Regions from separate parts of the Weizmannia sp. CD-2023 genome, predicted to be linked through region 1. Evidence: riboswitches for the same ligand, from Rfam matches in the RefSeq annotation. Region 1 holds a riboswitch; the other holds the start of a gene.
What was found. A riboswitch is a leader RNA that binds a small molecule or an ion and turns the genes downstream of it on or off. The one in region 1 is predicted to bind FMN.

Region 1 (15,770 bases):
GGGATATCACCTACCCGCTTAAAGCCGGAGAAGAAGACGCCGTAAAAGTCGAATACCGGATCAAAAAGCCTGAAAATTCGTGGAAAGACCCGGAAAAAGTGCCGGAGACCGTCGGAAGGGCGATTGTTTATTTAAACGAAAAGGTGATCGCGAGCACGCCTATTTATTATCAGAAAACGCCGGTTAAAGAGAAAGAAACATGGCTTGAACAGTTCAAAGAGACATTTTGGATCCAATTGGGGCTGAAAAACAATGGTTAATTATATTTGGATCGGCATGGCCGTGATCGGGCTCGTTTTTGCGGCGGTAAATGGCAAGATGCAGGCGGTGAACGAGGCGATTTTTACATCCGCGCGCGATGCGGTCTCGATCAGCATCGGCCTGATCAGCGTTCTTGTTTTCTGGCTCGGGATGATGAAGATTGCGGAAGTTTCAGGCCTCCTTTCGAAACTTTCCCGCCTGTTCCGGCCGGTGATAAAAAAATTGTTTCCGGATGTGCCGGACAACCATCCGGCACTCGGCTACATCCTCTCCAATATGATTGCCAATATGTTTGGGCTCGGAAATGCCGCCACTCCGCTCGGCATTAAAGCGATGGAGCAGCTGCACGAACTGAACGGAAGGAAACCGGAAGCAAGCCGTTCAATGATCACGTTCCTTGCTTTAAACACATCCGGGCTCACACTTATTCCGGCAACGGTGATTGCCATCCGCCTGAATGCAGGTTCCGCGCATCCGACCGAGATTGTGGCGCCGACCTGCATCGCCACTTTTGCAACGACCATTGCCGCCATTTGCATTGACCGCTATTTTTACCACCGGCGGACGAAACGGAGGAAGTGATGTTTTTGAAATGGATCTCACTGATTTCAATTTGGCTGATTCCGGCAATGGTCGGATTTATCCTGCTTTACAGCGCATGGAAAAAAGTGCCGGCTTACGAAACATTTGTGGAAGGCGGCAAAGAAGGCATTAAAATTGCCTTTTCCATCATTCCTTTTTTAGTTGGCATGCTTGTCTCGATCACAATTTTCAGGGCCTCAGGGGCGCTCGATTTTTTTGTCGGATTTTTAAAACCGGCCCTGCATTTGCTCGGTATCCCATCTGAAGTCGTGCCGCTTGCTTTGATCCGGCCGGTTTCCGGCAATGCCGCTCTTGCCCTGATGGCGGATCTGATCAAAACATACGGGCCGGACTCGCTCATCGGGAGAATGGCATCCGTCATCCAGGGCAGCACGGATACCACCCTTTATGTTGTAACCGTTTATTTCGGGGCAGTCGGCATCCGGAAAATGGGGGACGCCTTAAAAGTCGGGCTGCTCGCCGATCTGTTCGGGATTATGATTGCGATTTTCATGGTGCTGTTGTTATTCTGACGCGGTAAAAGAAAAAACGGTTTCTCCGTCATTTCAGGGTGCTTGTTTCGCTCGTCCGGCTTTGCATTTTATTTACGTTATGCCATAATGCTTAAAGGATAGTTTAAGCAAAACAGATTGAGGTGTAACGGATGGAACGTTTGCAAAAAGTGATCGCACAGGCCGGTGTCACATCCCGGAGAAAAGCGGAACAGCTGATACTGGAAGGGAAAGTAAAAGTGAACGGGGAGACAGTCAGAACGCTGGGGACAAAAGTATCCCAGTCGGATAAAATTGAAGTGGAAGGCATTCCGCTTGAGCGTGAAGAAAAAGTATATTACCTTTTTTATAAACCAAGAAGGGTGATTTCCACTGTCAGCGATGACAAAGGGAGAAAAACGGTAAGCGATTATTTCCGCGATGCGGGTGCAAGGGTTTATCCGGTCGGCCGGCTCGACTACGACACGTCGGGCCTTTTAGTAGTCACCAATGACGGTGAATTTGCAAACCTTCTGATGCATCCGCGTTTTGAAATCGACAAAACGTATATTGCAAGGATTTCCGGCATTCCATCCAGGCAGGAATTAAAGCAGCTGGAAAAAGGGATCCGGCTAAAGGACGGCATGACTGCGCCTGCCAGGGCAAAACTGTTGTCCATGGACAAACGAAAAAAGAAAGCGATCGTCCAGCTTACGATCCATGAAGGCAGAAACAGGCAAGTGAGGCGCATGTTCGAACATCTCGGCTACCCGGTTGAAAAACTGCGGCGCGAAGCATACGGCATGCTGACATTAAAAGGATTAAACGCGGGCGAAAAAAGGGAGCTCACCCCGCACGAAGTCAAGACGTTAAGATCCCTTGCCGAAAACGGCGGCGCCTCCCGTAAATAAAAGCGCAAGTTAAGGGGCTTATTTTGTTCACAAAAACTTCAAAAAACAGCGAAAAAGGACAGAAAAATGTTATAATGTATGAGAGTTGTGTGACACTTTTGGACAGGGGGAGGAGCAATGTCACAAACGAAACAGAAACGTCTCATTTTCCGCGCCGCGATTCTCGCTGTTTTGGTATTGGCTGTCGGTTACACACTGTATGCAAATGCGACGAAGGAGTCGCGGGGAGCGCTTGCAGCGGGGGATAAGGCCCCTGATTTTATCCTGAAAGATTTGAATGGGAAAACGTACCGGTTATCTGATTATAAAGGGAAAGGTGTCCTTTTGAATTTTTGGGGGACATGGTGCGAGCCGTGCAAGAAAGAAATGCCTTATATGAATGAACTCTATTCGTCCTATAAACCAAAAGGCGTGGAAATTCTTGCCGTCCACGTAAAAAATACGCGCTTTCTTGTGGACGAATTCGTGAAACAGTACGGGCTTACGTTCCCGGTGCTGATTGATAAAAACGGTGATGTCCAGCATGCGTATCACATCGACCCCCTTCCGACAACCTTTTTGATCGGGCCGGACGGGAAAGTCAAAAAAGTGATCATTGGAAACCAAAACCTCTCCAAAAAAGACATTCAGGACATGATGGATATGATCAAACCATAACCGAGGAGAGAGACAATGAAGGATATAAAATGTGAGTGCGGACATGTGAATCCTCCCGGGACCGTTTTGTGCGAGTCGTGCGGGAAAGCGCTGACAGCAGAAGCGGAGGCGGCAGTCCTCCATGATATGCGGTATGAAGGAAGCGCGCGCAGGTCGCAAGTGTATAAAAAAACGCCGGTGGATAAAATCTGGAATTTTTTTTCGTCCGTAAAAACCGGTGTCTGGCTGATTGTCCTGACGTTAATTGCGTCAGCACTCGGCACTGTGCTGCCCCAGGCCGACTATATCCCTTCCAATGTCGACCCGTCCGAGTATTACGAGAATCAGTACGGCTGGTTCGGCAAGCTCTGGTATACGCTCGGATTTGATAACCTGTACAATTCCTGGTGGTATCTGCTTTTCATCGCCCTGATCGGCGTTTCGCTCGTCATTTGCAGCCTTGACCGCTTTATCCCGCTGCGCCGCGCCCTCTCAAACCAGAAAGCAGCGCGCCATGAAGGGTTTCTGAAGCGGCAGCGCCTGTACGTGAAAAAGGAAGGGGCCATCGATGACGCCGCTTATGCACAGGTCAAACACCGGCTTGAAGCGAAACATTATAAAATCCGCGAAGAAGGCGGGAACTTATTTGCCGAGAAAAATCGGTTTTCCCGCTGGGGGCCGTACGTCAACCATATCGGATTGATCATCTTTCTTTGCGGCTCTATGCTCCGCTTTGTTCCCGGCATGTATGTCGATGAACTGGTCTGGGTGAGGGAAGGAGAAAAAGCGGTGCTCCCCGGCACAAACGGGCAGTATGTGCTCCTGAACAAGCAATTCAAGCTGCAAGTTTACAGCAAAAAAGACAATCAAAATTTTGAATCGGCACTGAATAGGGTCGGCAATGTTGCGAAAAATTTCGAGACGGATGCCGTGCTTTACAAGCAGGGGAAAAAGCGCGTTTTAGGGGAAGACGCCCCGCTTAAAAAAGTGAAATTCTACCGCATCCAGGTCAATAAGCCTTTGAAATTCGGACATTACGCCGTGTATCAAATGGATTACAAGCTGGATGAATTCCAGGCGATGTCTTTTGCTTTTGAGAAGAAGTCGAATAAAAAAATATACGGCAAACTTAAAATTGACCTGTACCATCCAAAGGCGGAGTACCCGCTCGGAAACGGCTATAAAGTCAAGCTGCTCGGCTACTATCCTTCGTTTACAGGGTTTGCCAAAAACGGGGAGCCGCAAACGGATTCGTATATTCCAAACAATCCTGCTTTTCTTTTTAGCTTAATTTCGCCGGAGCATCCGAAAGGGGAAAAAAGCTTTGTTGCCATCCGTCAGACTGTGGAACCGCTCGGAAAAAATGACTACAAGCTGGCTTTTGCCGGGCTTGAAACGCGGAATGTTTCTGCTTTGGCCGTAAGAAAAGACGAGACGCTCTGGGTACTGGCCGTTGGGGGCGCGATCTTTATGATCGGGGTCATTCAGGGCGCGTACTGGAATCACCGCCGTTTCTGGCTGAAGCGGGAGAAAGGCGCCGTGCTTTTGGCAGCCCATACAAATAAAAACTGGTACGGGCTAAAAAGGGAGCTGGAATGGGTGCTCAGCGCATCCGGCATGCCGGCGCTTGTTGACAGAAAAGAACGGAAGAATCCGCAACAGGCCCATACGGCTTAAACAGACAGGAGCAATCGGATGAGGAGGGGGAAAATTGGAAAATCTGGTCGAAACGAGCAGCCGGTTGTTGTTCGCCGCATTTCTTTTGTATTTAATCGGCACTTTACTGTTTGGCGGCGCGATCCGCACACCGAAAAAGGGACAGGGAAGCACTGGGCCGCAAAAAACGAAGTGGGGAAATTTTGCGATCTTCGCAACGGTTGCGGGGTTTATTTGCCAGGCCGGTTATTTTATTACAAGGTGGATCGCATCCGGGCATGCCCCTGTAAGTAATTTATTTGAATTCACTACTTTTTTTGGTATGATGCTTGTTGGAGCCTTTATGGTCATTTATTTTCTTTACAGGAGTGCGGTGCTCGGGCTGTTTGCTTTGCCGGTTGCACTTCTTTTGATTGCCTATGCAAGCATGTTCCCGAAAGACATCAATCCGCTCGTGCCGTCTCTCAGGAGCTACTGGCTGCAGATTCATGTGACAACGGCGGCCGCCGGGGAGGCCATTCTTGCTGTCAGTTTTGCTGCCGGGCTGATTTACCTTGTGAAAAGCACTGATCAGCAAAAATCAAACCGGCAGACTTTCTGGCTGGAATTTGTTATGCTTTGTTTAATCTGCATCGCCGGTTTTATTGTTGCAAAATCCGCTTTCGGCTTGTTTCATTACAAAGTGGATTTCAGCTGGATTGACCGCAACGGGGCAAAAAACACGGGGGAAAATGCCCTCGTCTACCATATGCCGGCTGTTATCGGGCCGCATGGCGGGGAACTTTTAACAGCTGGGAGAATGACGCCGTGGTTTTATGTGCCGGCCTTTATCAATGCCGTCAAACTGAACACGGTGCTCTGGTCTGTTTTGAGCGGCATCATTCTTTACGTGCTGGTCCGGTTGGCGGCCAGAAAGCGGATCGGCGCGCTGTTAAAACCGCTCACCAAAAATATAAATGCGGATTTAATGGATGAGATCGGCTACCGTTCGGTATTGATCGGGTTTCCGGTGTTTACGCTCGGCGCGTTAATCTTTGCGATGATCTGGGCACAAATTGCCTGGAGCAAATTTTGGAGCTGGGACCCGAAAGAAGTGTGGGCACTGGTTACGTGGCTGTTTTATGCCGCTTTTCTCCATTTGCGCATGTCAAAAGGCTGGCAAGGTGAAAAATCCGCCTGGCTGGCCGTCATTGGCTTTGCCATTATTCTGTTTAACCTGATTGCAGTAAATCTTGTCATTGCTGGGCTGCATTCGTATGCCTGATTTTGTAAGCTTTTGAATCCTGCGCATCCCCGGGAGCCCCACCCGGGGATGCGGGCGGCTTGCATGGCCCCGGGAAGCCCGCAAGGATTTTACCGGCTGGATGAATCTTGCTCGCAGCAGGCGGCTGATATTGACTGAGGAGGAATAGCCATGGATGAGGATGTAAAAATTTTAGTGGTTGATGATGAAGAAAGGATCCGGCGCCTGTTACGAATGTATTTGGAAAGGGAAAATTACACGATAGATGAAGCGGAAGACGGCGATACCGCTTTGAAAATGGCGCTTGAAAAAGACTACAGCTGCATTTTGCTCGATATTATGATGCCGGGCAAAGACGGCATTGAAGTGTGCCAGGAATTGCACGAAAAGAAAATGACGCCCGTGATCATGCTGACGGCTAAAGGCGAAGAAGCCAACAGGGTGGAAGGATTTGAAGTTGGCGCGGATGATTATATTGTAAAACCTTTCAGCCCGCGCGAAGTGGTACTGCGGGTGAAAGCCCTGCTCCGCCGGTCGTTGCAAACGGGTTTCTTAAACGCGGATACAAAAGCAAAAGACATTGTCGTTTTCCCGCATATTACCATTGACAATGATGCTCACCGCGTCACAGCGGACGGAAAGGAAGTCAATCTGACCCCGAAAGAGTATGAGCTGCTTTATTTTCTCGCCAAATCTCCGGATAAAGTGTTTGACCGCGAACAGCTTTTAAAAGAAGTATGGCATTATGAATTTTTCGGTGATCTCCGTACGGTGGATACGCATGTCAAACGCTTGCGGGAAAAATTGAATAAAGTGAGCGAAAACGCGGCTAAAATGATCGTTACCGTCTGGGGCGTCGGGTATAAATTTGAGGTTGCGCCGGAATGAGAATTTGGCGGACGGTTGTCGGGAAACTGTGGATGACCATTCTGCTGATGGTTGCCTGCGTTCTGCTCATCCTGACGGTACTGTTGCTCAAGTTTTTTGAAGAATACCATATCAATCAGATTGAGCAGGATTTGTCTAATACGGCGCAAAAAATCTCGAGGATTATGGAGGAGCACCCAAGCGGAAAGATCGGGAAAGAAATTGCCCTCGGCGTTCTGGACCAAAACGAGAAAGTCATGATCGTTTACCGCAAAAATGATATCTTTTATCCGTCCGGTTCCAAATCATACAAAGGGATCCCGTACGCGTCGATTTTAAAGGACAAGCAGCTGTCCCAAGTGTTTAGCGAAAAGAAGAAAGTGAGCAAAGAGTTAACCCCTTCTGGCGGGTCTTCCCGCAATAAGTACCATCATGTGATTGTGACGGCCGTCCCGCTTCATGTGAAGGGGGAAGAACCGGGCGCGGTATTTGTTTACCAGTCATTGGAAGTGCTTCAGGAAATGACGCGGCAAACGACAAAAATCATTTTGCTCGGTGCAGGCATTGCCATTATTTTAACGACCGGCTTTGCTTTCTTCCTTTCAAAAAGGATTGGCGGGCCATTGCATAAAATGCGGGAAGCGGCTTTTGAAGTGGCAAAAGGGCGTTTTGACAAAAAGGTGCCGATTTTAACCCGTGATGAAATCGGGGAACTGGCGACCGCTTTTAATACGATGGGGCGACAGCTTAAATTTAATATGGACGCCTTAAAGCAGGAAAAAGAGCAGCTGCGGAATATTTTAAGCAGCATGGCCGATGGTGTTTTGACCTTTAACCGGGACGGCGCCATTTTAATCATGAACCCGCCGGCTGAGATGTTTCTTCAAAACTGGTATCATAACCAGGCTGCAAAAGATGCTCCACTTCCTGAAGGGCTGTCCGCATTGCTTGCAAAAGTGGTCGAAACGGAGAAAGAACAGACGGATGAAATTGAAATCAACGGCCGGTACTATGTTATGATTGCAAGCCCGCTTTATAATTTGTCTCGGATCCGCGGCGTTGTCACCATTATCCGCGATATGACGGAAGAACGGAAGCTGGACAAGCTGCGCGATGATTTTATCGCAAACGTTTCGCACGAATTGCGGACGCCGGTTGCCATGCTGCAGGGATACAGCGAAGCGATCATTGATGATATTGCGGCAAGTGAAGAAGAAAAGAAAGAATTTGCCAAAATCATTTACGATGAAACGCTCAGGATCGGCCGGCTTGTCAATGAGCTGCTCGATCTGGCAAGAATGGAAGCAGGGCATTTTTCGTTTAGAATGGAGCCGGTCTCATTCAACAGTTTCATCGAAAGAGTGACACATAAATTTAACGGCATCGCGAAAGAAAAAGGAATCGACCTCGTTTGCGAGACTTCGGACAGCGATCTCACCCTTGAAATCGATGCCGACAGGATTGAACAGGTGCTGACGAATTTAATTGATAACGCCCTCCGGCATACTTCCCCGAACGGTTACGTCAAAGTAAAAGAGGAAGAAGCACCCGGCGGCGTATATGTACACGTCGAAGACAACGGATCCGGTATTCCGGATGAAGATTTGCCGTTTGTATTTGAACGCTTTTACAAAGCGGATAAAGCAAGGACGCGCGGCAAATCGGGAACAGGGCTGGGCCTTGCGATTGCCAAAAACATTGTCGAAGGGCATGGTGGCCGGATCTTTGTCAAAAGCAAATTAGGGGAAGGGACCACCTTTTCATTTTTCCTTCCAAAAAAAGGCTGACCTCTGCGCCGGGTCTGCCTTTTTTTGTATATTTTCCCGTTTTTTGCGCATCTTAGAAGATGGCTTTGCTTGAAACGGAATTGAAAAAATGAAAATGGGGTGGATCAATTGCCGGCATACATCAAAATATGCCTTTTCGTTTCATTGACAGCTGCATGCCTGGGGTTTGCCTGTTCGGCAAATGACGTAGCCGCATCCGGGTCGGTTATCCATGAAGCGACAAAAGACTGGATTTTTCCGGCGGCAGGGACGATCTCCGACACATTTAACACAAGATACGGCACACATAAAGGGCTTGATATTGCCGGAAGATACCGCGCAAAAGTATTCAGCGCCCAAGAAGGTACCGTTATCCGTTCCTATCTGTCCGCATCCTACGGCCATGTTGTTTTTATCCGCCATCCGTCCGGTTATGAAACGGTTTACGCCCATCTTGCCGGAAGGGCAGTGAGAGCGGGGCAGCATGTTGAAAAAGGAAAGGTGGTCGGCTATATGGGTTCGACCGGCCATTCAACTGGTATCCATCTTCATTTTGAAGTGCATAACGGGCCATGGACGCCGGATAAGAAAAACGCCATTGACCCGTTTTTGATCTTCGGACCAGGCGCGCCGGGCCAGACGGTTTCCGCCAAGACCCATGATCCTTACGGGGTTTTTGCTGCTTCCACCGTCCCTCAGCCTGCAGCTTACACTGTGAAAAAAGGCGACACGCTCTGGAACATTGCCCTCCATTTTCATACGAGCGTGGGAAGGCTGAAAAGCTGGAACAAATTGCGGTCGGACCGGATTATGGCCGGCCAGGTGCTGAAAATAAAAAATGAATGAAAGTGATGCGGAATGCTTCACAAAATGGCAGCCGGCATGTATAATAAGCTTGTAATCAAAATTTCATACGATTTATCTTCGGGGCTGGGTGAGATTCCCGACCGGCGGTGATAAGGCAGTTGCCTTTCAGTCCGCGAGCCGGATTTCCGGCAGGATTTGGTGAAATTCCAAAACCGACAGTATAGTCTGGATGGGAGAAGATAAGGGTTGCCAGTGTTTAATGACGTATTAAACGCTTATTTGGACTCGCCTATTACAAAGCCCCCGACATTTTGTCAGGGGCTTTTCATTTTGGTCCGCGGCACCTTTCTTCCTTTGATGATAAATCGGTCACAAGGAGAGAGGAAGTTTAAATGAAGAAATGGGATGTAAAGCAATTCGTTGCGGTCGCGTTGCTCAGTGCTCTGGCTTTTATGCTGATGTTTATTAAATTTCCGGTTCCGCCTTTTCCATCGTTTTTAACAGTGGACTTCAGCGACATTCCGGTATTGGTGGCAGCCCTTCTTTACGGGCCGATGGCTTCTGTTGTAGCGGAACTAATCAAAAATATCCTGAATTATTTATCACTCGGCAGTGAAGCAGGGGTACCGATCGGGAATGTGGCAAACTTTTTTGCAGGGATGCTGTTCGTCCTGCCGACATATCTCATTTACAAACGGATGCGGACAAAAAAAGGCATGACTGTAGGTCTAGTCACTGGCACGGTATCCATGTCGGTATGTATGAGCATTTTAAATTATTTCGTCATTTTACCGGCTTACCTGTACTTCATGAACTTTTCGGTCGGGAATGTAAAAGCGTATATTGTGGCGGGCGTGCTGCCTTTTAATCTTGTGAAAGGCCTCATCGTGACGGCTTTGTTTATGCTCATGTTTACAAAAATGAAAAATTGGATTGACAAAGCATCCGCCATTGGGGGGAAAAGAATATGAAAAAAAGCAGGCTCAAACGGCCTGCTTTTTTTCATTCGTATTTTAACGGATCGCCATCAAAAGGCTTGTCGGAAACTTTAATCGATTCTGTCGGGCATCCTTCAAAGGCATCCATCAGGTCATCTTCCAATATTTCCGGGACTTCCGCAGTGCCTTTATTATCATCCAAAATCACAAAAGAAAGCCCTTCATCGTCATAGTCGAAAATATCAGGAGCGCTGGCGGAACAAGCGCCGCAAGCGATGCATGTATCTTTGTCCACGATTGTAAACTTTGCCATTTTGATTCCTCCTCGTTGTTCAATCATGGCAGAAAAGAAAAACGGGCAGCCTCGTCATGTGCACGAAGGCATGCCGGTGTTTCTCCTTCATTTTAAAACTCTTTTTTTCTTATTTCAATAGCGGGCTGGCGGAGTTCGTGAAACCTGTCGAATCAATGAAAAAAATGGTAAACAAATCGCCGGTTTCCATGTTAAAATAGAACCAACCCCCGATTTTTCCTTGCACTTCCCCCTTTTTTCAGCTAAAGAACAGGAGAGGATTCAGATGCCTTTTTTACAGGCTGTATTGCTGGATTGCTTCAGCAACCTGAATGGAGAACGCACCCCTTATGCTGTTTTTCATCTATTAAACGGCAAAAAATCAGCACAGACGATCCAGGATTCCCATTTTTTCAAGATTGGCAGGCTCTTTCAAACGTTTCCATTTATTTCCCGTGAGGCTTTCACACGCGAAGTAGAGGCCCTATTAAAAGCCGGGTTGCTGCAAAAAAGCGGCCCGGATGCCTGCGTGGTCACAGAAAAAGGTGCTGCCCTGCTTTTGGCAACCGGCAGGATGGAAGAACGGTTTCCTTACCTGGACGGCTTGAAATACCAGGATTCGGCAAATCTGTTTTGGAAAAGGTTGAATCTCATTACCCAGGCCGTATCCAACTTAGTGTATGGAAATAAAGTATATTATCCGGTTCAAAGGGACCCGGCTCTTCAGGCTTGGGCAAAAAACTGGCTGAAACAGCATGCAAAAAGCAGGATTGCGTTAGCGGAGCATTTGTACCGTGAATTTTACCGTCTGTTTTCCGGCAGCCCGCCGGAAAAGCCTGAAATTTTTGTCCTTCGGTTGACGGGTGCGGGCCGGATCGGATATACGATCACGCAGGCTGCCTCCGCCCTGCACCTTGATCCTGTAGAGTACTGGTACCGGTTTTTGCATTTGCTTCATTTTATCGTCCGGCGCATCCTCGGAGATCCTGAAACATTCCGGTATTTATACCAAATGCTTCACGATGTGCAAAAGGCCTTGCCACTGACCCGGTCTGCCGCGGTGACATTTGGCTTCTTGAAGCAAGGGAAAACGATTGCGGAAATCAGCACGCTGAGAGGGTTAAAACAAAGCACGATTGAAGACCATTTGATTGAAATCGCGTTAACGGTCCCGGATTTTCCGCTGAACCGGTATGTGCCAAAGGATGAAGAACAAAAGATCATCCGGGCAGCCGCTGATTTAAATACAAAGAAATTAAAACCGATTAAAGAAAAAGTAGGGGACATCCCGTATTTCCATATTCGCCTTGTATTGGCAGAAAGGATGGGCCGCAGTGGATCTTTTAAGCTTTTTGAAAAGTAAGTTCGGGTTCAGCGCATTCCGGCCAGGGCAGGAAGAAGTCATCCGTTCACTGCTGGACGGTAAAGATACACTGGCGATGCTTGCGACCGGTACCGGAAAATCTTTATGCTACCAGTTGCCTGCCTATTTGCTGGACGGATCCTGCATCATTGTTTCTCCGCTTTTATCGCTCATGCAGGACCAGACAGAGCAGATGAAAATGCGCGGCGAAAAAAGTGTGGTTGCGTTAAATTCGTTTTTAACCGGTCCGGAGCGGGAAGCGGCCCTTGCGCATCTGGGCGCTTTCAAATTCATCTTTGTCTCGCCGGAGATGCTGCACAACCGCCATGTCCTCGGAAAATTAAAAACCATCCGGACTGCGCTCTTTGCAGTCGATGAAGCGCATTGTATTTCCCAGTGGGGTCATGATTTCAGGCCGGAATACTTAAACCTTGGCGAAGTCCGGAAACAATTGGGCACACCGCTTACCCTAGCTCTGACCGCCACAGCAACAGAACAGGTGAGGGACGATATTTGCAAGTATCTTGGCTTAAAAGACCCAAACCGGTTTATTTATTCTGTCAACAGGCCCAATATCGCCATTAAAATAGACCGGATTCCTTCATACCGCGAAAAAGAGGAAAAACTAGTTGCCTATGCGAAAAACTTGCAGAAGCCCGGCATCATCTATTTTTCAAGCAAAAAGGCGGCTGAGGAAATGGCGGCGCGGTTAAGGCAGGAGGGGATCGCCGAAGCGGCCGCCTATCACAGCGGCATTGACCAGGAGCAAAGAATTTTGATCCAGCAGCAGTTTATTTACGGACAGATCAAGATCATTTGTGCGACAAGCGCGTTTGGCATGGGGGTGGACAAAGCAGATATCCGCTTTGTCATCCATTTTCACCTGCCGTTGCAGATGGAAGCCTATCTGCAGGAAATCGGCAGAGCCGGGCGGGACGGGCTTCCGAGCATTGCCGTCCTTTTGTATACGGAAGGGGATGAACGGCTCCCGCTTCAGCTGATCGAGGCTGAGCTTCCGACTGATGCACAATTGGCCGCTTTCAGCAGATGGAAAGGAGATTTGAAGGAAGCCGGGGCGGCGCTTGGATGCACGGAACCGCAACTCCGGTTTCTGCTGCACCACAGAGTGCTTAACCTGCCGGAAGAAGCATGGACCCGGGAGGTTGCAGCCATCCGGAACGAGCGGATGGCGTACAAGCGCCGGAAGTTAAAGGAAATGGTGCAGATGGTCCGGTCTTCGTCATGCCGCCGCTCGGAAATTTTACGGTATTTCGGTGAACCGCCCGCTGCTGGCAATGAAGCGTGCTGTGACATTTGCGGCCTTGAAACAGCCTTATATGAAAGCAATCAAAAAAGCGGGGGCACCCTCGAAACCGTTCCTGCATGGGAATTGCTTTTGCAGGACCTATTCAGAAAAGGGGAACAAAAATGGCACGAAGAAAACAGGCGGATTTGATCAAGGAACTCACAGACCGGGAACTTACTTTTCACTTAATTTTGACACAGCTGATTCTCCTGTTTGCTGCCGCTTTGCTCGGATTTCTGTTATTTCCGGATGGCAAAGCATTTTTTCAGCACTTTCGTATGTCATTTGCGAAATGTGCATACGGTTTATTAAACGGAGTTGCTGTCGTTTTTGCGGATACTTTGCTCATGAAATGGCTCCCGAAAGCGTATTATGATGACGGGGGCGTGAATGAGCGGATTTTTAAAACCCGTTCGGTTCCGTCTATTATTGCTTTAACGGCGCTGATCGCGGTGGCGGAAGAGCTCTTGTTTCGGGGCGCCATCCAGACGCATTTTGGATTGCCGGCAGCAAGCCTTATTTTTGCACTCATGCATATCCGGTATTTTGGCCACTGGTATTTAATCGCGAATGTGCTGCTTTTGAGTTTTTGGATTGGTGCCGTTTATGTGCTTTCTCATGAAAATCTTCCGGCGGTCATCATCATGCATTTTACAATCGATTGTTTACTAGGTATCCGCATCAAAAAACAGGGGATTTAGTCCGGATGTGGGGAAGGGGAAGCCATGTCAGACGAAAAATATATCATTGAAATGGAAAAACGGCGGCAAAAGCTTGAACCGGCCGGCAAAGCAAAGGAAAAAACGGAGAAACAAACGGCGGCGGCCGTTTCGCGGGCAGAAAAGCGGAAAAGTACCGAAAAGGAATCCCGCTCCCGGTTGCCGCTTGTGAACCTATTGGCTGTCATTTTTATTTTAGTGCCAATTGCCGTTTACATCTGTTATACGTTTTTGTTTTTCAGATAGATGCCCATCCCGCGATAAATGGCGCCCCAAAAAGAGGAGAATCTGCCGGCGAAATTTCAGGACAGGGCAGCTGCCTGCTTGTCATGGATCTGTCCCTTGCCGCATATAGTAGAGTGAGGGGGGATCAGTATGGAGCCGTCCATCACCGGGCTAAAAGGGACAGATGCGGCGACAAAGCAGATGCTGCAAAGTGCTGTCAAACGCAAAAAAAAATTTGACCGCCTGCGGAAGCGGCATCTTGTTTTTCTTTGGACAAGCATGCTCTACACATGCGCATGGGCCTACTATGTTTACAGGTCTTTTGAAAATGCCGGTTCCGTGTTCTCCGTTTTCTCCGGTATTTCTGAAAGCCCGTTTCACCTGTTTTTCCTGCTTTTGGCCGCTGCGCTTTGGGGCATGAGCAAAATCTTGTTTGACAAGCGGGAAAAGGCTGAAAAAGAATTTCATGCGCTCCGCTGCGAAATTATTGATAAAAGCAAAGATTTATGGAAAGGGGAAAGCTGGAAGGATCGCCACCTTGTATTCGAAATGATGCAAAAAGAGTTTGATATTAATTTATACCACGAGAACAAGTAGCCATTCACCGGAACAGGTACGGAGACTAAAAGCCGCCGAAAAAAAGAAGATGCCCCGGCATCTTCTAAAAAATTTTTTTTCTGTCTCTTTCTTCCATTAAAATTTGCGCGGCTTCGCGGAACCGCTGCGAGTGGATAATCTCCCGCTCCCTTAAAAAGCGGAGCCCGTCATTTAGGTCGGGGTCGTCACTTAAATTGATGATCCATTGATACGTAGCCCGCGCTTTTTCTTCGGCGGCAATGTCTTCATAGATGTCGGCAATCGGGTCCCCTTTTGCCTGGATATAGGTGGCTGTCCATGGGGCCCCTGCGGCATTATGGTAATGCAGTGCCTTATCATGGTCAACATAATGCGCGTCAAGGCCGGCAGCAATCAATTGGTCCGGCGTGGCATCTTTTGTTAATTTTAAGACCATCGTCGCAATCATCTCAAGATGGGCCAGTTCTTCCGTACCGATATCATTTAAAAGCCCCATCACTTTATCCGGGATGGTGTAGCGCTGGTTCAAATACCGGAGCGCTGCCGCAAGCTCTCCGTCCGCTCCGCCGTATTGTTCGATTAAAAGTTTCGCAAGTCTCGGGTTACAGCTTGAGACCCGGACGGGATATTGCAATTTTTTCTCATAGATCCACATGAACGTTTTCCCCCTTTATTTGCTTATACCTGCCATGGCCACGGCGGCTCTTTCCACTGGAAAGGCGTTGGCGAATAGCTGTGCCCGAAGTTTGTCAGCGGCCCGAACTGTTTTTCAAATGCTCTTTTGACTTTTTTCCTGGCATGGACAAAAGTGTTATACTGTTCGATCGCTGCCTGATCATCGGGATGGGTATCCAAATAAAGGTTCAGCTCCACAATTGCAAAATCAAGGGCCTGCAGTTCTTCAAGCCTTGTGTAATACTCTTTTGGCAGCTGCTTCAATCGGTTTCCTCCTTTGCCCGTTCATAAGGGCTGTAATACGGGTCATAAAGCGGCCTCCAAAGCGTCCCGCGCCTTAACGCTTCCTGCGGTGCAAATTGCGGAAGGTTCGGGGGCTGAAACCCTAAATACAAATTCGGCGGGGTGGAGTAAACTTTTTCGGTTATCGGCGGGCAGGGGTCAAACGGTCCGATA
Region 2 (15,770 bases), on a different contig from region 1:
CGATCTGGAACCGCGGGCATTCAGTTATGAAACGACGAAGATGATCACGGACCAGCTTCCTTGCTGGCTGACTTACACCAATGAACGTACCCATGCCATTATTGACGCCAATCTCGGCCGCGCGCCGATGTTTTCCGGCATGATTAAAGGCACCGGGCCGCGTTATTGCCCATCGATTGAAGACAAAGTCGTCCGCTTCCATGACAAGCCCCGCCACCAACTCTTCCTGGAACCGGAAGGCCGCCACACGGAAGAAGTATATGTACAAGGGCTCTCAACAAGCATGCCGGAAGAAGTGCAAAGGGAAATTTTGGCCTCAATTGAAGGGCTGGAGCATGCAAAAATGATGCGCCCCGGTTATGCGATTGAATATGATGCGATCACGCCGACCCAGCTGTGGCCGACACTCGAAACGAAAAAAGTGAAGAACCTTTATACAGCCGGCCAAATCAACGGGACGTCCGGTTACGAAGAAGCAGCCGGGCAGGGGATTATTGCCGGCATCAATGCAGCGCAGAGAGCACTGGGGAAAGAAGAACTTGTCCTCGGCCGTTCCGATGCTTATATCGGTGTTTTAATTGATGACCTGGTCACAAAAGGAACGCGCGAACCGTACCGCCTTTTGACCTCCCGTGCCGAATACCGCCTGCTGCTGCGCCATGACAATGCAGATCTCAGGCTGACTGAAATTGGCTATAAAATCGGCTTGATTTCCGAAGAACGTTACCGGAAATTTACGGCGAAAAAACAGGCGATTGAAGCGGAAATCAAGCGTTTGAAATCCGTCATTCTGAAACCGGATGAAAAAACGCAGACACTGATCCGGGAAGCGGGAGGAAGCGAACTGAAAGACGGCATCCACGCCGCTGATCTCCTGAAACGGCCGGAAATGCGGTATGAACATATCAAAGCGCTTGTGCCGCCTGAAACGGAACTTCCGCCTGAAGTGGAAGAACAGGTGGAAATCCAGATCAAATATGAAGGCTATATCGCAAAATCATTGCAGCAAGTGGAACGGATGAAAAAGCTGGAAGACAAAAAAATCCCGTCTGATATTGATTATGATGCGATCCACGGGCTGGCAACGGAAGCGCGCCAAAAATTAAACAAAGTGCGCCCGATCTCGATTGCCCAGGCATCGCGCATTTCCGGCGTAAATCCGGCTGATATTTCAATTTTGCTTGTCTACATTGAACAGGGGAAAATTGCAAAAATCCCTGGATAAGGCATGAAGCCCGGGTTTTTCCGGCTTCTCTCTTTTTTTACATATCAATCGAAAGGATGGAAAAATGGACAGCGGACAATTCATTCCATTATTGGCTGAAAAAGGCATCACCTTAAGCGGGGAACAAAAGCAGCAGTTTGAAACGTATTATGAATGGCTTGTTGACTGGAACAACAAGATGAACTTAACGGCGATTACGGAAAAAGGGGAAGTGTATCTCAAACACTTTTATGATTCGCTGACAGCCGCCTTTTTTACCGATTTTAACGGCCCACTGCACGTTTGTGATGTCGGCGCCGGCGCCGGCTTTCCGGGCATCCCGTTAAAAATCTGTTTTCCGGAAATCCGGCTTTCGATTGTCGATTCATTGCAAAAAAGGATTACATTTCTCGGGCATTTAACAGAAGCGCTCGGTTTAAAACAAGTTTTTCTATTTCACGACAGGGCTGAAACCTTTGCCAAAAAACCGGAACACCGCGAACAATACGATGTGGTCACGGCAAGGGCGGTCGCCAGAATGTCCGTCCTCTCCGAACTGTGCCTGCCGCTTGTGAAACCCGGCGGCAGATTTATCGCGATGAAAGCCCAGCATGCCAAAGAAGAGCTCGAAAAAGCGGAAAAAGCGATCCGTCTCCTCGGCGGACAAACGGAAAATGTATACAACTTTACCTTGCCGGTTGAAGAAAGTGAAAGAAACCTGATTGTCGTCAAAAAGGTAAAGGAAACGCCGAAAAAATATCCGCGCAAACCGGGAACCCCGGTAAAACTCCCGCTTGAATAAGGCGGGCGTTTTACCGTGCCGGAAATCGGGATGATGCGCTAAAATGAGGGAGATTGTTCGAAAAATCGCCGGGAGTTTGGCAGGAACTTGTCTTATAATAGAGAATAAGTAGTTAGGGAGAATTTATAAGGTGGTGTACAGTGAATGAAGCATCCTTTCTCTCGTTTTTTCGGAGTGGAGGAAGAAATCGGGGAAGAAGAACTGGAAGCAGAGAATGAAAATGAAGAGATTAAAAATATCTCCGTCTCCTGCATTATCCCGAACCGGTTTCAGCCACGGACCATTTTTAATGAAGAGAAAATAGATGAACTTGCAAGAACGATCCACACCCATGGCATCATCCAGCCAATCGTCGTCCGCGAATACGAAGCAGGCCAGTATGAAATCATTGCGGGGGAAAGAAGATTCCGGGCTGTCCGGAAACTGGGCTGGGAAACCGTGCCTGCCATCATAAAGAATATGAGCGATACGGAAACAGCCTCGATTGCTTTAATTGAGAACCTACAGCGCGAAGAACTGACGCCGATTGAAGAAGCGATGGCTTACGGAAAGCTTTTGGAACTTCACCATTTGACCCAGGAAGCACTGGCACAGCGCCTTGGCAAAGGACAATCAACGGTTGCAAATAAACTGCGCCTTTTGAAATTGCCCCCGGAAGTGCAGGAAGCCCTTTTGAAAAAACAGATCACGGAACGCCATGCACGGGCATTGATTCCTTTAAAAGAGGCGGAAAAGCAGGTTCGCGTCCTCAATGAAATACTCGCAAAAAATTTAAATGTGAAACAAACGGAAGATTATGTCACCCGTATGATGAATAAGCCGGAAAAAAAAGCAAAGCCGCGCAGACAGGCGTTCAGCAAAGATATGCGCATTGCCGTCAATACGATCCGCCAGTCTGTTTCCATGGTGACCGATTCCGGGATCAATCTCGATTCAAAAGAAGAAGATTTCGAGGACTACTATCAAATTACGATTCGGATCCCGAAAAAGGCGAAATCCCAATAAAAGAAACTTGGATGACAGGTTTCTTTTTTTTCAGGTGCAGGCCACTCCCTATCCACCGGCTTTAAACATCTGCCGGGTTTGTGCTGCCTGCCTTGGCTTTACAACAAAGCCCTTTTTCCTGGTATCCCGGCGGTGCTGCGTTCTTTTCTGCATGGGTGCAAGGCTTTGGCATTAGAAGCCGCGCCTCCTGGTTTTCAATTGCCGAAAAAACTTGAAACATACTTTTTTCGGTTTACAGTAAACGAATCTTGCAAACTTTGATACAATAAAGTTACGTGTTTGCCGTTTCTGCAAATGCAGACGGGCCGTGACTAGCGTGACAAAAAAGGTAGGTGGCAACCGTGGGAAAAGTGATTTCTATCGCCAATCAAAAAGGAGGCGTAGGAAAAACAACCACTTCTGTCAACTTGGGTGCCTGCTTAGCATACATCGGGAAGAAGGTTTTGCTTGTCGATACCGACCCCCAGGGAAATGCAACAAGCGGAGCCGGAATTGATAAAGGCGAAGTTCAGCAGTGTATTTATGATGTGTTAGTGGAAGATGCGAATATAAAAGATGTGATCAGGGCAACGGCCGTGGACGGGCTTTATTCCGTGCCGGCAACGATTCAACTGGCGGGAGCGGAGATTGAACTGGTTCCGACCATTTCAAGGGAAGTCAGGTTAAAGCGGGCGATCAGCGCCATCAAAGACGATTATGATTATATTATCATTGACTGCCCCCCCTCTCTCGGGCTATTGACGTTAAATGCACTGACCGCGTCGGATGCCGTCATTATCCCCGTCCAGTGCGAATATTACGCGTTGGAAGGGTTAAGCCAGCTGCTCAGCACGGTCAGGCTTGTCCAGAAGCATTTGAACCACAATCTAATGATTGACGGCGTGCTGCTGACGATGCTCGATGCCCGTACCAACTTGGGGCTCCAGGTCATTGAAGAAGTGAAAAAATATTTCAGGGACAAAGTATACCGTACCATTATCCCCCGCAATATCCGGTTAAGCGAAGCGCCGAGCCACGGGCAGCCGATTATTCTTTACGACCCCAAATCGCGCGGTGCGGAAGTGTATTTAGACTTAGCAAAGGAAGTGGCGGCAAATGGCTAAAGGACTTGGAAAAGGCATTAACGCGTTGTTTGCGAATATGGACGTCGACAAAGAAGATGCCGTGCAGGAAGTCAATATTAAAGAATTGCGCCCGAATCCTTATCAGCCGCGGAAAAATTTTGAACCCGAAGCGCTTAATGAATTAAAAGAATCCATTCTCCAGCATGGCATCCTGCAGCCGCTTATCGTGCGCAAGAGCATTAAAGGATACGAAATCATTGTCGGGGAACGGAGATACAGAGCTGCAAAAGAAGCAAAACTTACAACGGTGCCGGTTGTTGTCCGCAATTTGAACGACCGGCAGATGATGGAATTTGCTGTGCTCGAGAACCTGCAGCGGGAAGATTTAACGCCGATTGAAGAAGCCAATGCGTACCAGTTTTTGCTTGAAAAATTAAATGTTACACAGGAGGAGCTGGCAAAACGGCTCGGAAAAAGCCGGCCCTATATTGCCAATCACCTCCGTATTTTGTCTTTGCCGGTCAGCATCCAGGAAGCCATGTCTAAAGGCAAACTTTCGATGGGGCACGGCCGTACGCTGCTTGGCCTGGAAAAGAAAGAAAAAATGGAAGAAATCGCTGAAAAGGCTATTGCCGAAGGATTAAGTGTCCGCCAGCTGGAAAAGCTTGTCCAGCAGTTGAACCGGAATGTTTCACGTGAAACGAAGAAAGACAAACAGGAAAAAGATATTTTTATCCAGGAACACGAAACGGTTCTGCGCGAAAAGTTTGGGACAACCGTTCATATTAAGCGGACAAAGAAAAAAGGGAAAATTGAAATTGAATTTATGTCCAATGAAGATTTAGAACGGATATTGCAATTGCTGGATGCCGGTTTTGAACAGGAAACGTAAGAATTACAAAGATAAAGACAAAAACGGGTGAAAAAGATGGTATTGCTGGGGACAATTGTAAACGGGCTGAGCATTGTAGCCGGTTCGTTTATCGGAAGGCTGTTAAACCATATTCCGGAGCAAATGAAAGGCACCGTAATGCAGGCGATCGGGCTTGCGGTGATGGTGCTGGGGCTCGGAATGGGGCTGAAAAGTGAACAGTATATTATTGTAATATTGAGCCTTGTGATTGGCGCAGTCATCGGCGAAATGCTGCAGCTTGAAGCTCATTTGAACGGGCTTGGTGCCTGGCTGGAAAAAAAGTTTGGAAACAGCAGCCAGGGCAGTACGGCCGAAGCCTTTGTCACGGCAACGCTCGTTTTTGTGATTGGCGCGATGGCCATTCTCGGAGCATTGGATAGCGGAATCAGGGGCGACCATACGGTGCTGTACACGAAATCTGTTCTGGACGGTTTCACAGCACTGATCTTGTCTTCAACCCTCGGTTTCGGGGTGGTTTTTTCGGTTGTTCCGGTGATCCTGTATGAAGGCGCTATTGCGTTATTTGCCACGCAAATCAACCGGCTTGTCCCCGCACCGGTGCTGCACTCGTTTATTACCGAGATGACGGCAACCGGCGGGATTATGATTTTTGCCATCGGTTTGAATATTGCGGGGCTTGCCAAAATCAGGGTGGCGAATTTATTGCCGGGCATCCTGGTGGTTGCCGTGCTGGTCGGCCTGTTGCATGCTTACCATACGGTTTTCGGATGAATTTTACAAGAATGAATCAACACCTGTTTATCGGTTGAAGTATGAATGTGAACCGGCAGAAACTTACTGAAGTTGCGGATCCTTTCACTGGATCCCGGGGGCTATACAGGTTGCCGGCTTATTCATTCATTTGGTTTCGTTGTCATGATATTTTTGTTTAGAAGTTTGCGTTCACCGGGGGATTTCGGATAAACGGTTTCAAAAATGCTGCTGTTTCCGGATAACTTAAATCAGCTTTTCCTTCGCCTGTCCGCTGTTCATGGAAATCATGGCGTTTTGGTATTGAAGATGCAGATGGGCGCGGCTGATGCCTGCAGCGATCAGTTTTGCCATTTTCAGAACAAGATTTAAACGGGTATTCTGAAGGACGGTAAACTCCATAAAACCGCTGATGTTCACAATGCCTGTAATATGGATGTCGCCAACAGGAGGCAAATCTTTCTTTACACCCGCCCCCGGTTTCACCGGGCCGTCGCCGATTTGGATCATGCCGACGCTCTTCATTTTTCCAAGGCAGGCATCGACGGCAATGATGAAGGGGTCGTGGTGCTTTTGATAAATCCTTTCAATATTTTCTTCCAGGTTTAAAGCATGGACCGGCTTATCCAGCGTTCCGTATACGTTGAAGCAGGCCAGGCCTGTTTCTTCCAGAAAAGTGCCCGTTAAAGGCCCGAGCGAGTCCCCGGTGGAACGGTCGGTGCCGATGCAGACCACCACCAATTCCCGGTTTATGCTTTTCGGAAGTGCTGATAAAATATGGTTGGATATGATTTCTTTTGCCAGAACATCATCATGAAATACCTTGATACGATTGCCGCCGAATTCCAATTGTCCTTTTCTCAGATTCATATCAGCCACTCCCTCTTTGTAATAGTACCAGTATACGGAAAATCAAAAAAATCTATACATTAACATATCTCTTTTTTGATACCCGCAACCGGCAGTTTTACACATGATTCAGCCGCCAATCAAAAAGGTAATTTTTGAAAAGCGGAGCCGGTTGTCGAGCAAGCGCGGTTTTTTTGTTACAATAACGTTAAAAGAAATGAAGGTTGGTGGAATATGGGCCATTTTGAGACATATCTCAAACACCTCACATCCAAGTGGTTAAATGAAAATACATGGATCGGAATCGGGGAGACAGTACTGAAGATGATTGTGGTGCTGCTTGTCGCATCACTGGTCATTAAATTCGGCAAAAAGGCGATCGGCAAAATTTTTGCAGTCCGCGCCAAAGCCCCTCTCCGGTTTTCAGAGCGGCGCGAGGCCACATTGTTGCGGCTGATGGTGAACACATTGACCTATCTCGTCTGGTTTGTTACCATTGTCACGATTTTGTCCATTCTCGGCATCAATGTCCAGGGGCTTCTGGCCGGTGCCGGAATTGTCGGGCTGGCTGTCGGGTTCGGGGCACAAAGCCTTGTAAAAGACGTGATTTCCGGATTCTTTATTATCTTTGAAGACCAGTTTTCGGTCGGCGATACGGTGCAGATCGGGAAATACGAAGGCGTTGTGGAAGAAATCGGGCTCAGGACAACAAAAATCAAAAACTGGACCGGCGAATTATACATCATTCCGAACGGCAATATTTCCGAAGTCACCAATTTGTCCATTCATAACAGCGTCGCCGTTGTGGATGTCCGTATTCCGTACGAAGAGGATATCGACAAAGCGGAAGCGGCCATTCAGGAAATACTGGTGTCATTTGCGGGAGAGCACGAAGAAGTTGTGTCAGAGCCTGAACTGTTGGGCGTCCAGCAGCTCGGCACCACGGATGTTACGCTCAGGGTGGTGGCGGAAACCCTCCCGATGGCACACTGGTATATTGCGAGAGTGTTGAAAAAAGAAATTAAAAAAGCATTGGACGAAAATCGCATCCATGCACCTTATCCTAAAATGGTGACTTATTCCCGTACTGAGAAAGAAGAGACATTAGCCGGCCAATTTCTAAAGGGGGATGAACATGGAAGATAAAAATTTCGGGTTGTATGATATTGTGGAAATGAAAAAGCAGCATCCGTGCGGCACAAACCGCTGGAAAATCATCCGGATGGGGGCGGATATCCGCATTAAATGTGAAGGATGCGGACACAGCGTGCTGCTGCCGCGCAGGGAATTTGTCCGCAAACTGAAAAAAATCCTCGTCAAGCACGAAGAAGCATAGCCCTTTTACGGGTGTCTTTTTTTGGGAGCCGGGGTGCGGTTAAGTAAGGCCGGCAAACGAAAAATGTTAACCGGGCGCATCCAGCGGCACCCTGGGGGTTTTTGATACGGCCGGGAAAAACTTGAAAGATACGAGAATGTTTGAAGGAGTGGACATAAAATGGCGTTAACAGCCGGAATTGTCGGTTTGCCGAATGTCGGAAAATCGACTTTATTTAATGCGATCACAAAAGCTGGGGCCGAATCTGCGAACTATCCGTTTTGTACGATTGACCCGAATGTCGGCATGGTGGAAGTGCCGGACGAACGGCTGGAAAAATTAACAGAACTGTACCATCCGAAAAAAACGGTGCCGACCACTTTTGAATTTACGGATATTGCCGGGATCGTCAAGGGCGCGAGCAAAGGGGAAGGGCTCGGGAACAAGTTTCTTTCCCATATCCGCCAGGTGGACGCAATCTGCCATGTCGTGCGCTGTTTTGAGGACGAGAACATTACACATGTTTCCGGGAAAGTCGATCCGATTGATGATATCGAAACAATTAATCTTGAATTGATCCTGGCCGATCTTGAAACGGTGGACAAGCGTATCGGGCGTGTGGAGAAAATAGCAAAACAGAAGGATAAAGAAGCCGTTGCCGAATACGAAGTGCTGGCCAAATTAAAGGCGGCTTTTGAAGCGGAAAAACCGGCGCGGGCGGTGGAACTGACCGAAGACCAGCAAAAAATCGTCAAAGGGTTCCAGCTTTTAACGAGCAAGCCGGTTTTGTATGTGGCCAATGTCGGTGAAGACGACATTCAGGACCCGTCCGCAAACCCGTATGTCGGGAAGGTGCGCGAATATGCCAAACAAGAAGGCGCGGAAGTGATTGTCATATGTGCCCGCATTGAAGAAGAAATTGCCGAGCTGGATGACGATGAGAAAAAAATGTTTTTAACCGAACTCGGCATCCGGGAATCCGGTCTTGACCAGCTGATTAAAGCTGCTTACAGCCTGCTTGGCCTTGCGACTTATTTTACGGCTGGGGAACCGGAAGTCCGCGCGTGGACATTCAAAAAAGGTATGAAAGCCCCGCAATGCGCAGGCATTATCCATTCCGACTTTGAAAAAGGGTTTATCCGGGCTGAAACGGTGTCGTATGAAGATTTAATCGAATATGGCAGCGTGGCAGCTGCAAGAGAAGCCGGAAAAGTGCGCCTGGAAGGAAAAGACTACGTTGTCCAGGACGGCGATGTCATGCATTTCAGGTTTAATGTATAACAGGACTTTTGGACGAATATTCGAATTGTATTGAAAAAATTCAAATCATCCGTTAAAATAAATATCAGTCGAATATTTTCCTTCGGGGCAGGGTGCAATTCCCGACCGGCGGTGATGAGGAAACTCAAAGCCCGTGACCCGTATTCTCCGGAATGCGGTGGATTTGGTGAAATTCCAAAGCCGACAGTAACAGTCTGGATGGGAGAAGGATCAGGCGTTTATTGGAACGCGTATTTCATTATGCCGTTTTGCCCCGCACATCTTCGTGCGGGTTTTTTGTTTTCACGGGTGTATGTTGGCGGAAATTGAATACAGGAGGCATGAAAGGATTGCAAAAAGAAGATTATATGCAGCTTGCACTCCAATTGGCCGAAAGTGTGGCCGGGCAGACTTCCCCGAATCCCCCGGTTGGAAGTGTCGCCGTGAAAAACGGCACGATCGCCGGGATGGCGGCCCACTTAAAGGCAGGAGAAAAACATGCGGAAAGGCTTGCAGTGGAACAGGCCGGGCCGCTAGCAAAGGGCGCTGAAGTTTTTGTGACGCTGGAGCCGTGTACCCATTACGGAAAGACGCCGCCGTGCGCAGATTTTTTAATTGAAAAAGGCATCAAAAAAGTATATATCGCTGCATTGGACCCCAATCCGCTTGTCGCAGGCAAAGGAATAGAAAAGCTCAGGCAAGCCGGCGTAGAAGTGGAAACCGGGGTATTGAAGGAACAAGCGGAAAGGTTGTACCGCCCTTTTTTCCACTTTATTCAAACGAAAACACCGTTTGTCACTGTCAAAACCGCCATGACGGCAGACGGAAAAATTGCAGCTGAAACCCGTGACAGCAAATGGATCACAAGTGAAGAAGCAAGGCGTGATGCCCGCTGGTTAAGAAGCAGGCATGATGCAATACTTGTCGGCATACAAACCGTTCTCCAAGATAACCCCCTTCTCACCGCACGTTTGCCCCATTCCGGGAAAAATCCTATTCGCATTGTATTAGACACCCATTTGCGCATCCCGCCGGAAGCGAAAGTGCTAAACGGCGATGCGCCAACCATTATTTTTTGCGGAAGCGATGCACCAAAAGAAAAAGAACAATGTCTGAAGCAGCTTAATGCCGAAGTGGCCCGCATGCCGCATGCCCGCCTCTTGATCCGTGACGTGTTAGCGGCGCTCGGAAAAAAAGGCATGATGACTTTACTCGTCGAAGGCGGCGCGGCGGTAAACAGCTCATTTTTAAAAGAAGGCGCAGTGCAGCAGTATATTTTTTACATTGCCCCGAAAGTGGTCGGCGGGCAAAACGCGCCGTCCCCTTTCGGCGGACACGGGTTTGGCAAGGTGGCCGATGCTTTGCCGCTCCGGTTTGAAAAAGTGGAACAGATCGGGCCGGATTTAAAAATTACGGCTGCCGTCCAAAAGGGGGTGCCGGAGCATGTTTACAGGAATTATTGAAGAAACCGGCATATTGAAACGTGTGGAAAGAGGCCCCCGCTCCCTTAAGCTTGCCGTACAGGCCAGGACGGTTCTCCAAGATGTACGGCTTGGCGACAGCATTGCAGTGAACGGTGTTTGCTTAACCGTCACATCCTATACGCCAAATGCATTTACGGCTGATGTCATGCCTGAAACATTTTTCAGCACGGCATTGGCCGGGCTGAACATCGGCAGCAAGGTCAACCTTGAACGGGCAATGGCTGCAGGCGGGCGGTTCGGCGGGCATTTTGTCACAGGGCATGTTGATGGCACGGGCACGGTCTGTTTGAAACAAAGGATGGAAAATGCCGTTTATATCACGATTTCTGTTCCCTCCTCCCTGTCCGCCTTTCTGATCCCAAAAGGCTCGGTTGCACTCGACGGCACCTCCCTGACTGTGTTCGGGGCTGCGGACGGGCAATTAACCGTTTCATTGGTGCCGCATACGCAGCAGCATACGATATTGCCGGAAAAAAAGATTGGCGATGCCGTGAATATTGAATGCGATATTTTGGCCAAGTATATGGCAGGGCTGTTCAGGAACGGAGAACGGGCGGAAAAAGAGAGCGGCATGATGGCGCTCTTAAAAGACCAAGGTTTTATGTAAACAAAGGGGTGAAAAACTTGTTTCATACCATTGAAGAAGCAGTAGAAGACTTAAAGGCCGGAAAAGTCGTGATTGCCGTCGATGATGAAAATAGGGAAAACGAAGGTGATTTTATCGGCCTTGCGGAAAAAGCGACACCGGAAATGATCAATTTGATGGCCAAAGCAGGACGCGGGCTCATCTGTGCACCGATTACGGCGGAAAAAGCACGGCAGCTCGATCTTTACCCGATGGCACGGCAAAATACCGACAGCCATGAAACGGCCTTCACCGTGAGCATTGACCATGCTGCCACCCGGACCGGCATCAGCGCATTTGAACGTGCCAAAACGGTCCGGCACCTGGCAGAAGACGCGGTAAAAGCCGAAGACTTTCACCGGCCGGGGCATATTTTCCCGTTAGTGGCCAAAGCAGGCGGCGTCCTGGAACGGTCCGGCCATACGGAAGCAGCCGTTGACCTGGCAAAACTGGCAGGCGCAAATCCGGCCGGCGTGATATGCGAAATCATGAATGAAGACGGCACGATGGCACGACTCCCTCAACTGGAGGAAATGGCCAAAAAATTTGGCATCAAACTGGTGACGATCCAATCGTTAATCGAGTACAGAAAAAAACATGAGAAACTGATTCAAAAAGAAGCGGAAATCACGCTGCCGACGCGTTACGGCACGTTCCGGGCTGCCGGCTACAAAGATTTGCTGTCAGGGGGAGAACATGTTGCCCTTATAAAAGGGGAAGTCAACAGCGAAGAGCCGGTGCTGGCAAGGATCCATTCCGAATGCCTGACCGGTGATTGCTTCGGTTCCCTCCGTTGCGACTGCGGCCCGCAGCTTGCCCGGAGCCTAGCGCGGATTGAAAAAGAAGGGCGCGGTGTCCTCGTTTATATGCGGCAGGAAGGGCGGGGGATCGGGCTTCTGAATAAATTGAAAGCTTACCGGCTGCAGGAAAAAGGATTGGACACAGTGGAGGCCAACCGACGGCTTGGATTTCCGGCAGATATGCGCGACTACTGCATCGCTGCGCAAATTTTAAAAGATCTCGGGGCAACACAAGTCCGGCTTTTAACAAACAATCCTGATAAAGTGGAGGCATTAACGCGTTACGGTATCCGAATTGCGGAAAGAGTGCCGGTTGAAATCGCACCTGTCCGTGAAAATGAAGGATATTTGCGTACGAAAGCGGAAAAAATGGGGCATTTGCTGCATATATAGGAGGAGATCAAATGGGACAAGTATTTGAAGGCAATCTGGTTGGAACCGGCTTAAAAATCGGCATGGTTGCTGCCCGCTTTAATGAATTCATTACAACAAGGCTTGTAAGCGGGGCAAAGGATGCATTATTAAGGCATGGCGTTAAAGAAGAAGCAATTGATCTTGCCTGGGTACCGGGCGCGTTTGAAATCCCGCTGGCGGCAAAAAAAATGGCAGAAACGGACAAATATGATGCCGTATTGGCACTTGGCGCGGTGATCCGCGGCGCGACCCCGCATTTTGAATATGTAAGTGCAGAAGCGGCAAAAGGAGTCGCCCATGCAAGCCTTTCTACAGAAACACCTGTCATTTTCGGGATTCTGACAACCGACACGATTGAACAGGCGATTGAGCGAGCCGGGACGAAAGCAGGCAATAAAGGCTGGGATGCGGCAGTGAGCGCGATCGAAATGGCGAATGTCATCCGGAAAATAGAAGCATAAATTTGAAAAGGGTGTTATTGCTTTTGATGTAAAAACTTAAGTCCGTTTTATAAAAAAGCCCTTGCGAAAGGAACGTATGTTTGATAAAATAGGGATGTCAGCGATAGCAAAAAGCGGGATGGAGTCTTAAGACAATTGATTTTGCCTGCGGGATATGGTATACTTACGACTTGTGAGTAATGAATGCATGAACCATTGCTCCTTGCCCTTTTGAATAAAAGGGCCGCATAGTCCATAAGGAGGTGACAAACAGATGAGAAAGTACGAAATTATGTACATTATCCGCCCAAATATTGAGGATGAGGCAAAAAAAGCGCTTGTTGAGCGTTTTGACAATGTCCTCAACAACCAGGGTGCGGAAATCATCGAATCGAAAGAGTGGGGAAAACGCCGTCTTGCATACGAGATTCAGGACTTCCGTGATGGTTACTACCATATCATCAACGTGAATGCTGAACCGGTTGCAGTCCAGGAATTTGACCGTCTGGCGAAGATTAATGGTGATATTATCCGCCACATTGTTGTAAGAGAAGAAGAATAATTTTTAACGATAAAACGTTTCACGTGAAACGGATTTTGAATCATGAGAGGGGTTGATTCTGATGTTGAACCGTGTTGTTCTCGTAGGCAGGCTGACAAAAGATCCCGATTTGCGCTATACGCCGAGCGGAGTAGCGGTTGCTACTTTTACCCTGGCTGTAAACCGTACGTTTACAAACCAGCAGGGGGAAAGGGAAGCGGATTTCATCAATTGTGTTGTTTGGAGAAAGCAGGCTGAAAATGTGGCCAACTACTTAAAAAAAGGAAGTCTGGCAGGCGTAGACGGCCGGATTCAGACACGCAACTACGAAGCTCAGGACGGCCGGCGCGTGTATGTCACAGAGGTCGTGGCAGACAGCGTCCAGTTTCTTGAACCGAGAAGTGCGAATCAGGAACGCGGCAGCAGCCAGAATTACGGGAACAACCAAGGGAGTGCTTTCCCGGGGTACAATCAGAATCAAAATCAGTATCAGCGTAATGATTCAAAGCCTGATGAAGATCCGTTCTCAAATGATGGACAACCGATTGACATCTCTGATGATGATCTTCCGTTTTAATGCGGGAAGACCCGTAAAGTTGTGATAAAAAGGAGGGTGAAAAAATGGCAGGTGGACGCAGAGGCGGACGGAAACGCCGGAAAGTATGCTACTTTACAGCGAACCATATTACCCATATCGACTATAAAGATGTGGACTTGCTGAAAAAGTTCATTTCTGAAAGAGGAAAAATTCTTCCTCGTCGTGTAACGGGTACAAGTGCAAAATACCAACGTAAATTGACAACTGCAATCAAACGCGCACGTCAAATGGCGTTGCTTCCTTATGTTGCAGAAGACAAATAAGCAGCGGAAAAAGCAACTGGATTTTTCTTTCAATATATGAATGAAAAAAGACACCCTGTTTTCAGGTTGTCTTTTTTCATTTTATTATCTTTTTGCTTCATGGAATGGTTATGGTAAAATGAGGGGAAATGATGGTTTTTTGAAGGGAGCATGCGTGTGAAAAAAACAAGAATGCTGACAGAAGGGGCGATGCTTGCAGCGGTTTTCGGCGTCATGCTGCTTGTTGCATTGCATGTCCCGGTGATCCGGATAATTGTTCTGGTTTTTCTTCCGCTGCCTTTTATCCTGTTTTGTGCCAAATATCCTTTGCGTTCGATTCTTGTCTTTTGTCTGGTTTGTTTGCTTGTGTCTGCCATTATGGGAACAGTCATGGCAATCCCGATGGCCGTTTTTTTTGGTTGTATTGGATTTGTTATGGGATACGCTATTCAGCTAAAAAAATCAAAATTATTTATATACATAGCTACCAGCCTGGCCTTTTTAGCAGTCACGATCATCGGGCTGTTTGCCGCCCTGAAGTTATTCCATCTGAATATCATCGCGGAAAACTTAAACATCATGCAGCAGTCAATCGAACAGTCGAAATCTCTTGTCAACAGCCTTGGGGAACCACAGGCCTATGAGGACCGGTTTGCGCAAATGGCCGATGTCGCAAGCCAGATGTACTCTGTCTATTTGCCGAGCTTGTTATTGCTTTCTGCCTTTATCGCCGTTTTTGTGCTCATTTCTGTGAACTTTCCAATCGCCAAACGTTTCGGTGTCCCGGTTCCGTCCTTTCAACCTTTCCGCGAAATGCGGCTGCCGGGAAATATCTTATGGTATTTCATTCTGGCAATGGTGGCCAACCTGCTGATGCACGGGGACACGGGCAGCTTCTTTGCAAAAGCGGTTCTGAATCTGATGCTGATTTTCCAAATTCTCATTTTGCTGCAGGGGTACGCTTTTATAAGCTTTGTCAGCCACGAGAAAAAATGGCCAAAAGGGTTACTGGCTTTCGCCGTCATTTTATCAATCATATTCAGCCCGCTGCTTTATCTTGTTATGATATTCGGTATAATGGATTTAGGATTTGATTTCAGGCGGATGATTCAAAAGTGACCCTTTCTTAGTTTCTCAATATAGGAGCTGAAGGTATGCCTTCTTACTACAATAAACGGTTCATGCGCTATCCGTTATACGGCTTAATTGCAGTGTCTCTCATCCTGCTCGGTATTATTTTCTTTTACCACTGGTGGATAACGGCAGCCGGCATTGTTGTGCTCGGGGCGTTATCCTACTGCGCATTTTACGTGGAACAACGGTCGAGCGAAGAAATCGAACGCTATATCTCCAATCTTTCCTACCGGGTCAAACGCGTCGGTGAAGAAGCGCTGATGGAAATGCCGATCGGGATCATGCTGTACAATGAAGATTACATCATTGAATGGACAAACCCGTTTATGGCCTCCTGCTTTAATGAAGACACACTTGTCGGGCGTTCCC

Region 2: another riboswitch for FMN. It lies ahead of ribD (bifunctional diaminohydroxyphosphoribosylaminopyrimidine deaminase/5-amino-6-(5-phosphoribosylamino)uracil reductase RibD); the one in region 1 lies ahead of P9687_RS09875 (ECF transporter S component).

The regions. Positions count from the first base shown of each region.
Region 1 covers NZ_JARTJQ010000070.1:21,353-37,122, forward strand. Annotated here, with positions in the region: gene P9687_RS09825 (D-alanyl-D-alanine carboxypeptidase family protein) at 1-260, shown strand, start outside; gene P9687_RS09830 (nucleoside recognition domain-containing protein) at 253-843, shown strand; gene P9687_RS09835 (spore maturation protein) at 843-1,376, shown strand; gene P9687_RS09840 (pseudouridine synthase) at 1,508-2,245, shown strand; gene resA (thiol-disulfide oxidoreductase ResA) at 2,363-2,902, shown strand; gene resB (cytochrome c biogenesis protein ResB) at 2,918-4,558, shown strand; gene ccsB (c-type cytochrome biogenesis protein CcsB) at 4,602-5,801, shown strand; gene P9687_RS09860 (response regulator transcription factor) at 5,952-6,668, shown strand; gene P9687_RS09865 (ATP-binding protein) at 6,665-8,434, shown strand; gene P9687_RS09870 (peptidoglycan DD-metalloendopeptidase family protein) at 8,534-9,259, shown strand; FMN riboswitch at 9,330-9,465, shown strand; gene P9687_RS09875 (ECF transporter S component) at 9,613-10,191, shown strand; gene P9687_RS09880 (ferredoxin) at 10,223-10,471, opposite strand; gene P9687_RS09885 (helix-turn-helix domain-containing protein) at 10,737-11,813, shown strand; gene P9687_RS09890 (RecQ family ATP-dependent DNA helicase) at 11,785-13,269, shown strand; gene P9687_RS09895 (CPBP family intramembrane glutamic endopeptidase) at 13,242-13,820, shown strand; gene P9687_RS09900 (hypothetical protein) at 13,845-14,084, shown strand; gene P9687_RS09905 (YpbF family protein) at 14,214-14,660, shown strand; gene P9687_RS09910 (manganese catalase family protein) at 14,725-15,294, opposite strand; gene P9687_RS09915 (spore coat protein CotJB) at 15,318-15,578, opposite strand; gene P9687_RS09920 (spore coat associated protein CotJA) at 15,575-15,770, opposite strand, start outside.
Region 2 covers NZ_JARTJQ010000003.1:35,798-51,567, reverse strand. Annotated here, with positions in the region: gene mnmG (tRNA uridine-5-carboxymethylaminomethyl(34) synthesis enzyme MnmG) at 1-1,225, shown strand, start outside; gene rsmG (16S rRNA (guanine(527)-N(7))-methyltransferase RsmG) at 1,290-2,006, shown strand; gene noc (nucleoid occlusion protein) at 2,151-3,011, shown strand; gene P9687_RS00680 (ParA family protein) at 3,353-4,114, shown strand; gene P9687_RS00675 (ParB/RepB/Spo0J family partition protein) at 4,107-4,967, shown strand; gene P9687_RS00670 (DUF554 domain-containing protein) at 5,004-5,720, shown strand; gene yyaC (spore protease YyaC) at 5,946-6,569, opposite strand; gene P9687_RS00660 (mechanosensitive ion channel family protein) at 6,783-7,694, shown strand; gene P9687_RS00655 (DUF951 domain-containing protein) at 7,684-7,884, shown strand; gene ychF (redox-regulated ATPase YchF) at 8,044-9,144, shown strand; FMN riboswitch at 9,219-9,358, shown strand; gene ribD (bifunctional diaminohydroxyphosphoribosylaminopyrimidine deaminase/5-amino-6-(5-phosphoribosylamino)uracil reductase RibD) at 9,465-10,586, shown strand; gene P9687_RS00640 (riboflavin synthase) at 10,567-11,214, shown strand; gene P9687_RS00635 (bifunctional 3,4-dihydroxy-2-butanone-4-phosphate synthase/GTP cyclohydrolase II) at 11,232-12,425, shown strand; gene ribH (6,7-dimethyl-8-ribityllumazine synthase) at 12,437-12,907, shown strand; gene rpsF (30S ribosomal protein S6) at 13,161-13,448, shown strand; gene ssb (single-stranded DNA-binding protein) at 13,510-14,004, shown strand; gene rpsR (30S ribosomal protein S18) at 14,049-14,288, shown strand; gene P9687_RS00610 (YybS family protein) at 14,445-15,386, shown strand; gene P9687_RS00605 (DHH family phosphoesterase) at 15,422-15,770, shown strand, end outside.